DNA from 3 places in the Streptomyces sp. NPDC002742 genome. Region 3 is predicted to be linked to each of the others. Evidence: riboswitches for the same ligand, from Rfam matches in the RefSeq annotation. Region 3 holds a riboswitch; each other region holds the start of a gene.

What was found. Region 3 has a riboswitch for cyclic di-AMP ahead of ACFYW8_RS29000 (LysM peptidoglycan-binding domain-containing protein). Riboswitches for the same ligand answer to the same signal wherever they lie in the genome.
Region 1: linked by a shared signal. The riboswitch ahead of ACFYW8_RS32025 (transglycosylase family protein) and the one ahead of ACFYW8_RS29000 (LysM peptidoglycan-binding domain-containing protein) in region 3 are both predicted to bind cyclic di-AMP.
Region 2: linked by a shared signal. The riboswitch ahead of ACFYW8_RS08960 (peptidoglycan DD-metalloendopeptidase family protein) and the one ahead of ACFYW8_RS29000 (LysM peptidoglycan-binding domain-containing protein) in region 3 are both predicted to bind cyclic di-AMP.

Annotation. Positions count from the first base shown of each region.
Region 1 is NZ_JBIAQF010000022.1:16,865-20,128, reverse strand. Features, by position in the region: gene ACFYW8_RS32030 (transglycosylase family protein) at 12-902, shown strand; cyclic di-AMP (ydaO/yuaA leader) riboswitch at 1,086-1,279, shown strand; gene ACFYW8_RS32025 (transglycosylase family protein) at 1,284-2,000, shown strand; gene eno (phosphopyruvate hydratase) at 2,349-3,264, shown strand, end outside.
Region 2 is NZ_JBIAQF010000004.1:349,591-352,854, forward strand. Features, by position in the region: gene ACFYW8_RS08950 (HPr family phosphocarrier protein) at 1-253, shown strand, start outside; gene ACFYW8_RS08955 (GntR family transcriptional regulator) at 480-1,172, opposite strand; gene ACFYW8_RS08960 (peptidoglycan DD-metalloendopeptidase family protein) at 1,367-2,131, opposite strand; cyclic di-AMP (ydaO/yuaA leader) riboswitch at 2,144-2,303, opposite strand; gene ACFYW8_RS08965 (pitrilysin family protein) at 2,520-3,264, opposite strand, start outside.
Region 3 is NZ_JBIAQF010000018.1:16,129-19,392, reverse strand. Features, by position in the region: gene ACFYW8_RS29010 (hypothetical protein) at 1-27, opposite strand, end outside; gene ACFYW8_RS29005 (HAD family hydrolase) at 352-1,161, shown strand; gene ACFYW8_RS29000 (LysM peptidoglycan-binding domain-containing protein) at 1,241-2,008, opposite strand; cyclic di-AMP (ydaO/yuaA leader) riboswitch at 2,013-2,173, opposite strand; partial or broken gene ACFYW8_RS28995 (CocE/NonD family hydrolase) at 2,950-3,264, opposite strand, start outside.

The sequences.
Region 1 (3,264 bases), on a different contig from region 3:
TCGCCGCAGGGGTGACCGGATCGGCCATCGCCATCCCGTTGCTCGCCGCGGCGAGTGCGAGCGCGGCCGACGGAACCACCTGGGACCGCGTGGCGCAGTGCGAGAGCGGCGGCGCGTGGAGCGCCGACCAGGGCAACGGGTACTACGGCGGGCTCCAGCTGGGCCAGGACGACTGGGAGGCGTACGGGGGTCTCGACTACGCCCCGAGGGCCGACCAGGCCAGCCGCTCGCAGCAGATAGCCGTCGCGGAGAAGTTGCTCGACGACCGGGGGATCGCGGCCTGGCCGACCTGTGGACCGCTCTCCGGGCTCAGCGAGGGCTCGGCCGGGGTCCAGGTCGACACGGGTGTGGCCGACGGCTCGTCGGGCTCCGGGGCTGACGCCGGTTCATACAACTCATCCGGTTTGTCCACTTCACCCAGCTCATCCCCTTTGTCGGGCCTGATCGGTTCGGTCGACTCGGGTGACTCCGCGGGTGCGACCGACGGCACCGCGAAGCCCGACGCCTCGCCGAGCCCCAGCGCCTCGGCTCAAGCGAGCGACAAGAGTGACGAGTCGGGCAAGTCGGGGCAGAAGAGCGCCTCTTCGAACGCCTCCGACGCCGCGAGCGCCGGAACGGGGCGGCATCGCGGTGGAGACGCCGCGGAGAGCGCGACCGGCGGCCTTGCCGACGGCACCACGGGGCGGCACGCGTCGAGCGTCCCGAGCGCCCCGGGCGCCGACGTCGACAACTCGTACGCCGCGGACGGCAGCACGAATCTCTGGAACGTTTCCGACGTGCTCGGCCTCGAACACGGATGGGGCGACCTGGCCGCCGCGGACAGCCCGGCGGCCGACAGTGGTCCCGGCCTCGTCGTCCCTGGTCGGAGCATTGCCGTCGTCGCCGAAACGGTGCAGAACTAGCGGGAGTTCACGTCACGATTCGCTGTGGAATGTCCGGTTTGGTGCAAGTGAGACATGAGTCTCAGAAGCCCTGATCGTCTTTGAAATTCCGCCGATCGACTGCTTACGGTCGTCATCGCTCGCCACAGCGGGCCCCGACGGTCACAACGCCGAATCCTGCCAGCGGCCGTACGGGAACAGTCGTCGCGTCATGCGCCGTAGGCAGGAGCGGGGGACCCAAGGTAAGTGCCGGGACCGGGAGTTGAGAGACACCCGGGAACGGCTTGGGGTTAAGTCGCGTGCCGGACCTCCTGGAGACAGGACCGAAGGCGCGCGGCCGGGCAACTCAACCGGCCCGAACCCGACAGCTCACCTCGCAGGCGTCGGTGAGGGGATCACTCCATGCTGTTTTCCAGCAAGGGCAAGCACCGCCGCCCGAACAAGGCCACCCGCGTCGCCACGCTCGCCGGTGTCACCGGTGTCGCCATCGCCGCCCCGCTGATGGCCGCCGGCAACGCCTCCGCCGCCACCGCCTCCGAGTGGGACACCGTCGCCCAGTGCGAGGCCGGCGGCAACTGGTCGATCAACACCGGCAACGGCTACTACGGCGGTCTGCAGTTCTCCGCCTCCACCTGGGCCGCGTACGGCGGCACCGCCTACGCCTCGACCGCCGACCAGGCCTCGAAGTCGCAGCAGATCGCCATCGGCGAGAAGGTCCTCGCCGCGCAGGGCAAGGGCGCCTGGCCGACCTGCGGCACCGGCCTGTCGAGCGCCGCGTACAGCGGTGGCGCCTCGGCCCCGTCGGCCTCCTCCGGCTCCTCCTCCTCCTCCTCCTCCTCGTCGAGCGGCTCGCAGGGCGCCACCACCACCCGTACGACGGAGCAGCCCGCCTCCCGTTCCGCGGAGCGCCCGGCCGCCCAGAAGACCGTCACCACGCCGACCGGCAAGAAGGTCAAGAAGGGTGACGGCGAGTACAAGGTCGTCAAGGGTGACACCCTCAGCTCGATCGCTGAGAAGAAGCACGTCAAGGGCGGCTGGCAGAAGCTGTTCAAGCTGAACAAGGACATCGTCGCCGACGCCGACTTCATCTACCCGGGCCAGCAGCTGCACCTCCGCTGAGCGCGGACGCGCGCCGGCCCGACGGGGTCGCCTTCGGCGGAGGGCGACCGTGGTCCAGGCCGTGCGCAGCATCGCCCCGGCTGAACAGCAGCTCCCTCGCAGGCCGGGCCTTCGTGCCGAAGGCCTGGTGAGGGCCCCCGTCCCCACGGGCTCCCCGCTCCGGTGCTTGTTCCCCCGCATGCACCGGAGCGGGGTTTTTCTTTTCTTTTTTTGTTCCGTTCAGGAACAATATGTACTCTCACTTCTGCTCAAGGGGTGGTCGATCGGCTGGCCGATCCCCTCGGGCCGGATAGGCTCATCCCGCGGGGCTGCCAAGCCCCGCATACCCGCGTCACATCCCAGAAGGAGATGCTCGTGCCGTCCATCGACGTCGTCGTAGCCCGGGAAATCCTGGACTCCCGAGGCAACCCCACGGTCGAGGTCGAGGTCGGCCTCGACGACGGCAGCACGGGTCGTGCCGCCGTTCCGTCCGGCGCCTCCACCGGAGCGTTCGAGGCCATCGAGCTTCGCGACGGTGACCCCAACCGCTACCAGGGCAAGGGTGTCGAGAAGGCCGTCCTCGCCGTCATCGAGCAGATCGGCCCGGAGCTCGTCGGCTACGACGCCACCGAGCAGCGCCTGATCGACCAGGCGATGTTCGACCTGGACGCCACCGACAACAAGGGCTCGCTCGGCGCCAACGCCATCCTCGGCGTCTCGCTCGCCGTGGCGCACGCCGCTTCCGAGGCGTCCGACCTGCCGCTCTTCCGCTACCTGGGCGGCCCGAACGCGCACCTGCTGCCCGTTCCGATGATGAACATCCTGAACGGCGGGTCGCACGCCGACTCGAACGTGGACATCCAGGAGTTCATGATCGCCCCGATCGGCGCGGAGTCCTTCTCCGAGGCCCTGCGCTGGGGCACCGAGGTCTACCACACCCTCAAGTCCGTCCTGAAGTCCAAGGGCCTGTCCACCGGCCTCGGCGACGAGGGCGGCTTCGCCCCGAACCTGGACTCCAACCGCGCCGCGCTCGACCTCATCCTCGAGGCCATCAAGCAGGCCGGTTACGTCCCCGGCGAGCAGGTCGCGCTCGCGCTCGACGTCGCCGCGTCCGAGTTCTACAAGGACGGCAAGTACGAGTTCGAGGGCAAGTCCCGCTCGGCCGCCGAGATGACCGAGTACTACGAGGAGCTCGTGGCGGCCTACCCGCTCGTCTCCATCGAGGACCCGCTCTTCGAGGACGACTGGGCCGGCTGGAAGGTCCTCACCGACCGCCTCGGCGACA
Region 2 (3,264 bases), on a different contig from region 3:
GACCGAGGGCCTCCACGCCCGCCCCGCCTCCATCTTCGTCCGGGCCGCCACGGCCTCCGGCATCCCCGTGACGATCGCCAAGTCCGACGGCAACCCCGTCAACGCGGCCTCCATGCTCGCGGTCCTCGGCCTGGGCGCCCAGGGCGGCGAGGAGATCGTCCTCGCGTCGGACTCCGAGGGCGCGGACGCCGCTCTCGACCGTCTGGCGAAGCTGGTCGCCGAGGGTCTCGACGAGCTCCCCGAGACCGTCTGAGCCCACAAGGCACCCAGGACCACACGCGGCTGAGCCGCGCCCCCCTTCTCCGGGCGGCGCGGCTCAGCCGTTTTCCGCACCCCGCTCAGGAATTCCCGCGGCGACACCCGCGGGCCCTGGTGCCGCCGTCACGGGAATAGCGCGCGCCGAAATTCCGGACACACGAATAAAAGGGCATCAGAAATAAGCCCCCGCCGAATATCCCTCTTTGTATACGGCGCCCGTGTTAATGACGCTGGCCCATCATGTTTACGGGATGTTGCGAACTTCTCACACGGTCCGGCCGGTCGCCGCCGGGAAATCGGAGCCGGTGCGCGGTCGTCGCGCGCTCGGTGTGCAGGGCCATGATCGCGCGGGCCCGCTCGCCGTCGCCGCGGGCGACAGCGTCCACGATGCCGCCGTGCTCCGCCCAGGACTCCGCGGGGTTGGCCGGAGCGTCCACCGAGTACATCCAGGCGATCTTGTGACGCAGCTGGGCGAGCGTGGACGTCAGCGCGGGACTGCCGGACGCCTGTGCGAGCGTCTCGTGGAACCAGCCGCCCAGGGAACGCAGATCCTCGCTGTGGCCTCTCCTGGAACGCTCCTGGCCCAGCCTGACCAGGCCCCGCAGCACCTTGAGGTGGGCCTCCGTACGCCGCTGGGCGGCCCTCGCGGCACCCAGTGGTTCCAGCAGCATGCGCATCTCCAGGAGGTCCGCGGCCTCCTGCTCGGTGGGCTCCGCGACGCACGCGCCCGCGTGCCGACGGGTGACCACGAAGCCCTCGGCCTCCAGGGTGCGCAGGGCCTCGCGCACGGGGACGCGCGAGACGCCGTAGCGCCGCGCGAGCAGTTCCTCGGTGAGCCGGCCGCCGCGCTCGTAGACACCCGCGACGATGTCGTCACGGATCGCCGTGCATACCGAGTGCGCCGGAATACGCATGACCGACCTCCGCTTTAATCCCCGCGAAACGCCATCGATTGACGCTTGTTCAGTGACTCTATTGCAGGAAGCCTGAATTTCCGATGGCGGGCCTGAATCCATGGATATTTTTTGGACAGACGCCTCCGGAAACGACGATGCCCCGGCTCGGTGAGCCGGGGCATCGAAAGCGGTGAGAAGCCGCGAAGCGGTCGTCAGACGTTGACTCCGTGCGAGCGCAGGTACGCGACCGGGTCGATGTCCGAGCCGTACTCCGCGGTCGTACGGGCCTCGAAGTGAAGGTGCGGTCCGGTGGTGTTGCCGGTGTCCCCGGAGAGGCCGATCTGCTGCCCCGGAGTGACCGTCTGCCCCACGGACACGCCGATGGACGACAGGTGGCCGTACATGGTGTACGTCCCGTCGTGCATCTTGATCACTACTTGATTGCCGTAGGCGCCGCCCCAGCCGGTCGTGACGATGGTGCCGGAGCCCACCGCGTGGACCGAGGTGCCGTACGCGGCGTGGAAGTCGACGCCGGTGTGGCTGCCCGAGGACCAGAGGCTGCTGCTGGCCTGGTAACCGGTGGAGACGTAGGAACCGGTGATCGGGATGACGAACGTGTTCAGGCGCTTGCGCTCGGCCTCACGGGCGGCGCGCTCCTTGGCCTCGCGGGACTTCGCGGCCTGCTCCGCGGCGTACTTGCGCGCGGCCTGTTCGGCCTGCTTCCGCGCGGCGGCCTCGTCGGCGGCGCGCTGCTGCGCGAAGGCCTGGGCGTCGATCTGGTCGGCGACCGTGTCTCCGAGGGTGACGGCCTGGGTCAGCCCGGTCTGCTCGACGGAGGCCTCCGCCGCGAACGCGGGGGCGGCCAGGGTTCCGATCACACCGGTCGTGGTGAGCGCCGCGACCCCGACGGCGGTCGTGGTGGTGCTGTGCACCCGGCTCGTTCGACGATGCTTGCCGGTGCCACAGGTGAACGCCATGTAGGGGCTGATCCTTTCCTTCCCTCTCGCCTACCGGGTTAGCTGACGGGTTCGGAGCAGGAAGGTCTCCTACGGACCCCCTCCGAAGAGGGCGTCCGATTCACCCCAGGGACTACGTGTGGGTCCCCGGCTCCCCTGACTCGCGCCATGGGGGACTCGGCGATGACTGTCCGGTGCCGCGGGCGCGGCGCACTGCGTGACGAACAGCCGGACCGACGCTAAACGGGGTGTCATTCGAACAACAAACGGATCACGATTTTTGTAACGCATCCCACAGGGCAGAAGGGCAACTCCCGCACGAATACGGACATCTTGGGGGCCTTTCGCGGGACGCAGGAGGGCCCTGACGACTCTTCGGTCACCAGGGCCCTCCTCCGTCGCACGGCCCCTACTCGGCGGCCACCACGCTGACTTCACCGATTCCGAGAGCCTTGACCGGCTCCTCGATCTGCGCCGCGTCGCCCACCAGGACGGTCACCAGCCGGTCCATCGGGAAGGCGCTCACCGCGGCCGCGGTGGCCTCCACGGTGCCGGTGGCGGCCAGTTGCCGGTACAGCGTCGCCTGATAGTCGTCCGGCAGGTACTGCTCGACCTGGTCCGCGAGCGTGCTCGCGACGGCTGCCGCCGTCTCGAACTTGAGGGGCGCGACACCCACCAGGTTCTGCACGGCGACGTCGCGCTCCGCGTCGGTCAGCCCCTCGGCCGCGAGGGTGCGCAGCACCTTCCACAGGTCGTCGAGCGCCGGACCGGTGTTCGGGGTGTCCACCGAGCCGCTGATGGCGAGCATCGCGACACCCGTGCCGTCCGGCGCGGCGCGCAGGACCTGGCCGAACGCCCGTACGCCGTAGGTGTAGCCCTTCTCCTCGCGCAGGACGCGGTCCAGGCGTGAGGTGAGGGTGCCGCCGAGGCAGTAGGTGCCGAGCACCTGGGCGGCCCACACGCGGTCGTGCCGGTCGGCGCCGACCCGGCCGATGAGCAGCTGCGTCTGGACCGCGCCGGGGCGGTCGACGATGATCACGCGGCCGGTGTCGTCGGCGCTCACCGGCGGCACGGGACGCGGCTCGGCGGACGAACCGGTCCAGGAGCCCAGCGTGTCGCCGAGCAGCTCGTCGAGGTCGACACCCGTCAGGTCA
Region 3 (3,264 bases):
AAGCCGGGCCGCGGACTCAACAGGCATGTCTCTCCTCGGACTTGTCGATGCTCCTCGGTGATTCCCGCAGCGGTGTGTGCCGTCACCGAGTCGGCCGGTGGGCCGGCCTGCCATCGGGGCGGCCTGTCACCGAGTTGGTCCGTCACCGAGTTGGCTTGTCGCCAGGCTGTGTTGGGGTGTTGTGGTCGGTCGTGTGCGGGAAAGTCGGTGTGGGCGGAAGCTGACCTTGCGTGATCCGAAGCGGTCGTAACGCGCTTACCACCGTACGGTGAACGGCGTTGCTGACGGGATACCGGACGTCGTCCGGTTCACGCCGGGCCGATGAGTCGTTCGATCCGTATTCTTCGGATCATGGCCGCTCCGACTGCATATTCACTCATCGCCACTGACCTGGACGGAACGCTGCTGCGCGGCGACGACACACTCTCCGACAGGTCACGCGCCGCGTTGGCGAAGGTGATCCAGGCAGGTGCGCGGCATCTCGTGGTGACGGGCCGCCCCGCACCGCGCGTGCGACCGCTCCTCGATGAACTCGGCGGTGAGGGACTGGCGGTGTGCGGGCAGGGGGCGCAGCTGTACGACGCCGGGGCGGACCGCATGCTGTGGTCGGTGACCCTGGACAGGGAACTGGCGGAGACGGCGCTCGGCAAGATCGAGGCGGAGGTCGGGCTGCTGTACGCGGCGGTCGACCAGGACGGCGTGGACGGGCTGACGCTCATCGAGCCGGGGTATGTGATGCCGCATCCGACCCTGCCGGCGGTGCGGGTGCCACGCCGGGACGACCTCTGGACGGAGCCGATCAGCAAGGTGCTGCTCCGTCACCCGTCGTTGTCCGACGACGAGTTGGCATGTGCGGCACGCGGAGTGGTCGGTTCGCTGGCGACGGTCACCATGTCCGGGCCCGGCACCGTCGAACTCCAGCCATGCGGGGTGACCAAGGCGACTGGACTCGCTCTCGCGGCCGCGCACCTCGGACTCACCGCGGCCACGACTCTCGCCTTCGGTGACATGCCCAACGACATCCCGATGTTCGACTGGGCCGCGCGCGGTGTGGCGATGGCCAACGCCCACCCGGAACTGAAGGCGGTGGCCGACGAGGTCACCCTGTCGAACGAGGACGACGGAATCGCGGTGGTCCTGGAGCGCCTCTTCGGCTTCTAGGAGCGGCGACGCACCCGCCGGCGGCACCGAGAAGGTGCCGCCGGCGGGTGCGGGCGAAGCCGAGAGGACCGGGGTGTGATCAGTAGGCGCCGTTGACGTTGTCGATGGAGCCGTAGGTCTTGGCCGCGTAGTTGCAGGCAGCGGTGATGTTCGCGACCGGGTCGTAGATGTTCATCGAGGTGCCGGGGACGTGGAAGGCCCGGAACGTGGGGTCGATGACCTGGAGCAGACCCTTGGAGGGGATGCCCGCGGCGGCGTTGGAGTCCCAGTTGTTGATGGCGTTGGGGTTGCCGGAGGACTCGCGCATCACGTTGCGGTAGATGCCGTTGTAGCTGCCCGGAATGCCCGCCTTGCCCATGACGTCCAGGGACTGCTTGATCCAGCCGTCGAGGTTGTTGGCGTACGTCGTGAGGGAGGCCTGGGTGGCGGTGGCCACCGTGGACTTGGCGACGGCCGGGGTCGCCTTCGCCGTGGTGCTCACGACCGTCGACTTGAGCTTCTTCGTGCCCACGGTCAGCTTCAGGCCCGGACGGATCACGGCGGGGTTGCCGCCGATGACCGCGCGGTTCGCCGTGTACAGCTTCTTCCAGCCGCCGCTCTCGGGGTGCTTCTGCGCCACCTTGGACAGGGTGTCGCCCGCGATCACCTTGTAGGTGATGAGCTGCACGTTGGGGATCACCGCGGTGTGGGCGGCCTTCGCGAGCTGGGGAGCCTGGGCCGGGGTCGCGGCCTGGGCGCCGGTCGCGCTCACGAGCGGGAGGGCGAGGGCGATGCCACCGGTTCCGGCGGCGATCATGCCGCGAGTGATGACGTTGGTCTTCGTACGGCGGTGCTTGCCTACGGGCATGACGAAATGTCCTCTCCGACGCCTGCGAGGTGAGCTGTCGGGTTCGGGCGGGAGATGCCCGGCCGCGTCGTGAGCGCGGCTTCACCCCTAGCCGGTCCGGTGTGTCCGGATCGGCGGCTTACCTGTGGTTCCCCCGCTCCTGCCGTGCGTGGGTGGGTGGGTTTCCGGGCGGCGGCAGGATTCGGCGAATCCGCCCGGGATCGACGAGAACGTATGCGAGAGCACATGTCCGGAACAAGGCCAGATTTGGCTGCGAAGATCGATTTAGCCTGGTTAGGGCGAGGGGGAAAAGTCCGATTGTGCCGGAATTCGATCCTCAACTTGCCTTTGGCGAAGGGGTTGGTCGGGTGGCGACGCGAGGCGGCACACCGGCTCGCTGGTGACTCAATTCACGAGACCAAGGGTCATCAAGGCGGCATGACGGGTAATTCGGGCATTGCGCTTCCGGTGGCAGGGGGGTTGCCGAGCCTCGGCGGCCGCCGAGCGGCCCCTTGCGCGGCGAGATGTGTGGCGCGGGACACGTGGGGCGCGTGGCCCGTCCGGGGCAGGGCGCGCGGCGCGTCGAGGGCGGGGGCGCGGCCCGTCGGAGGCTGGAGTGTCTGCCGGGGGCGCCGGCCGGACGCGGGCCGGGCCGGGTGATCGGGGCGAGCTGCGGCGGGTGCGGGGCCGAGTCCGGGGTGCGGATCGAGTCCGGGTGGGCAGGGTGAAGTGCCTTCTGTGGCAGCGGTGTTCGGCGCTCAGGCGATATGCCGGTGTCGGGCGCCGGGCGGATCGGCGCCGGGGCACGCGGTGCCCAGAGGGCCCGTGCGGGGGTGAACTCCCGCCCCCGCAGCCCCTGTCGGCCAAACCCGCCAGCCCCGCCGGCCCCGCCGGTCCGGTCGGTTCGGTTAACCCCGTGAGTCCGGTCAGTCCGGTTAGCCCCTTGAGCCCGGTCAGTCCGGTCAGCCGGCTGTGCGCGGGATTCTCTTCTCCCAGGTCCGGTGGAAGACGACCTCGTCGCCGTCCTTGCAGACGACCTCGTCGGTCGTGATGAAGTCCCGCGCGTCGCAGCTGATGGCGGAGACCGTCTCGACGCGGGCGTCCCACGGCAGGTCCGGGCGGTGCGGGCGGATCGACCAGGTGGAGCGGGTGCGGGCGGACAGTGGGTCCGACTCGTCGATCGTGTACGTCTCCCGCCCGTCCTCCGTGCATTCGAGGCCGTCGGGATACACACGGGTGCCGCCGTGGCCAGGGTCCACCTCCAGGCGCCAGGTGCC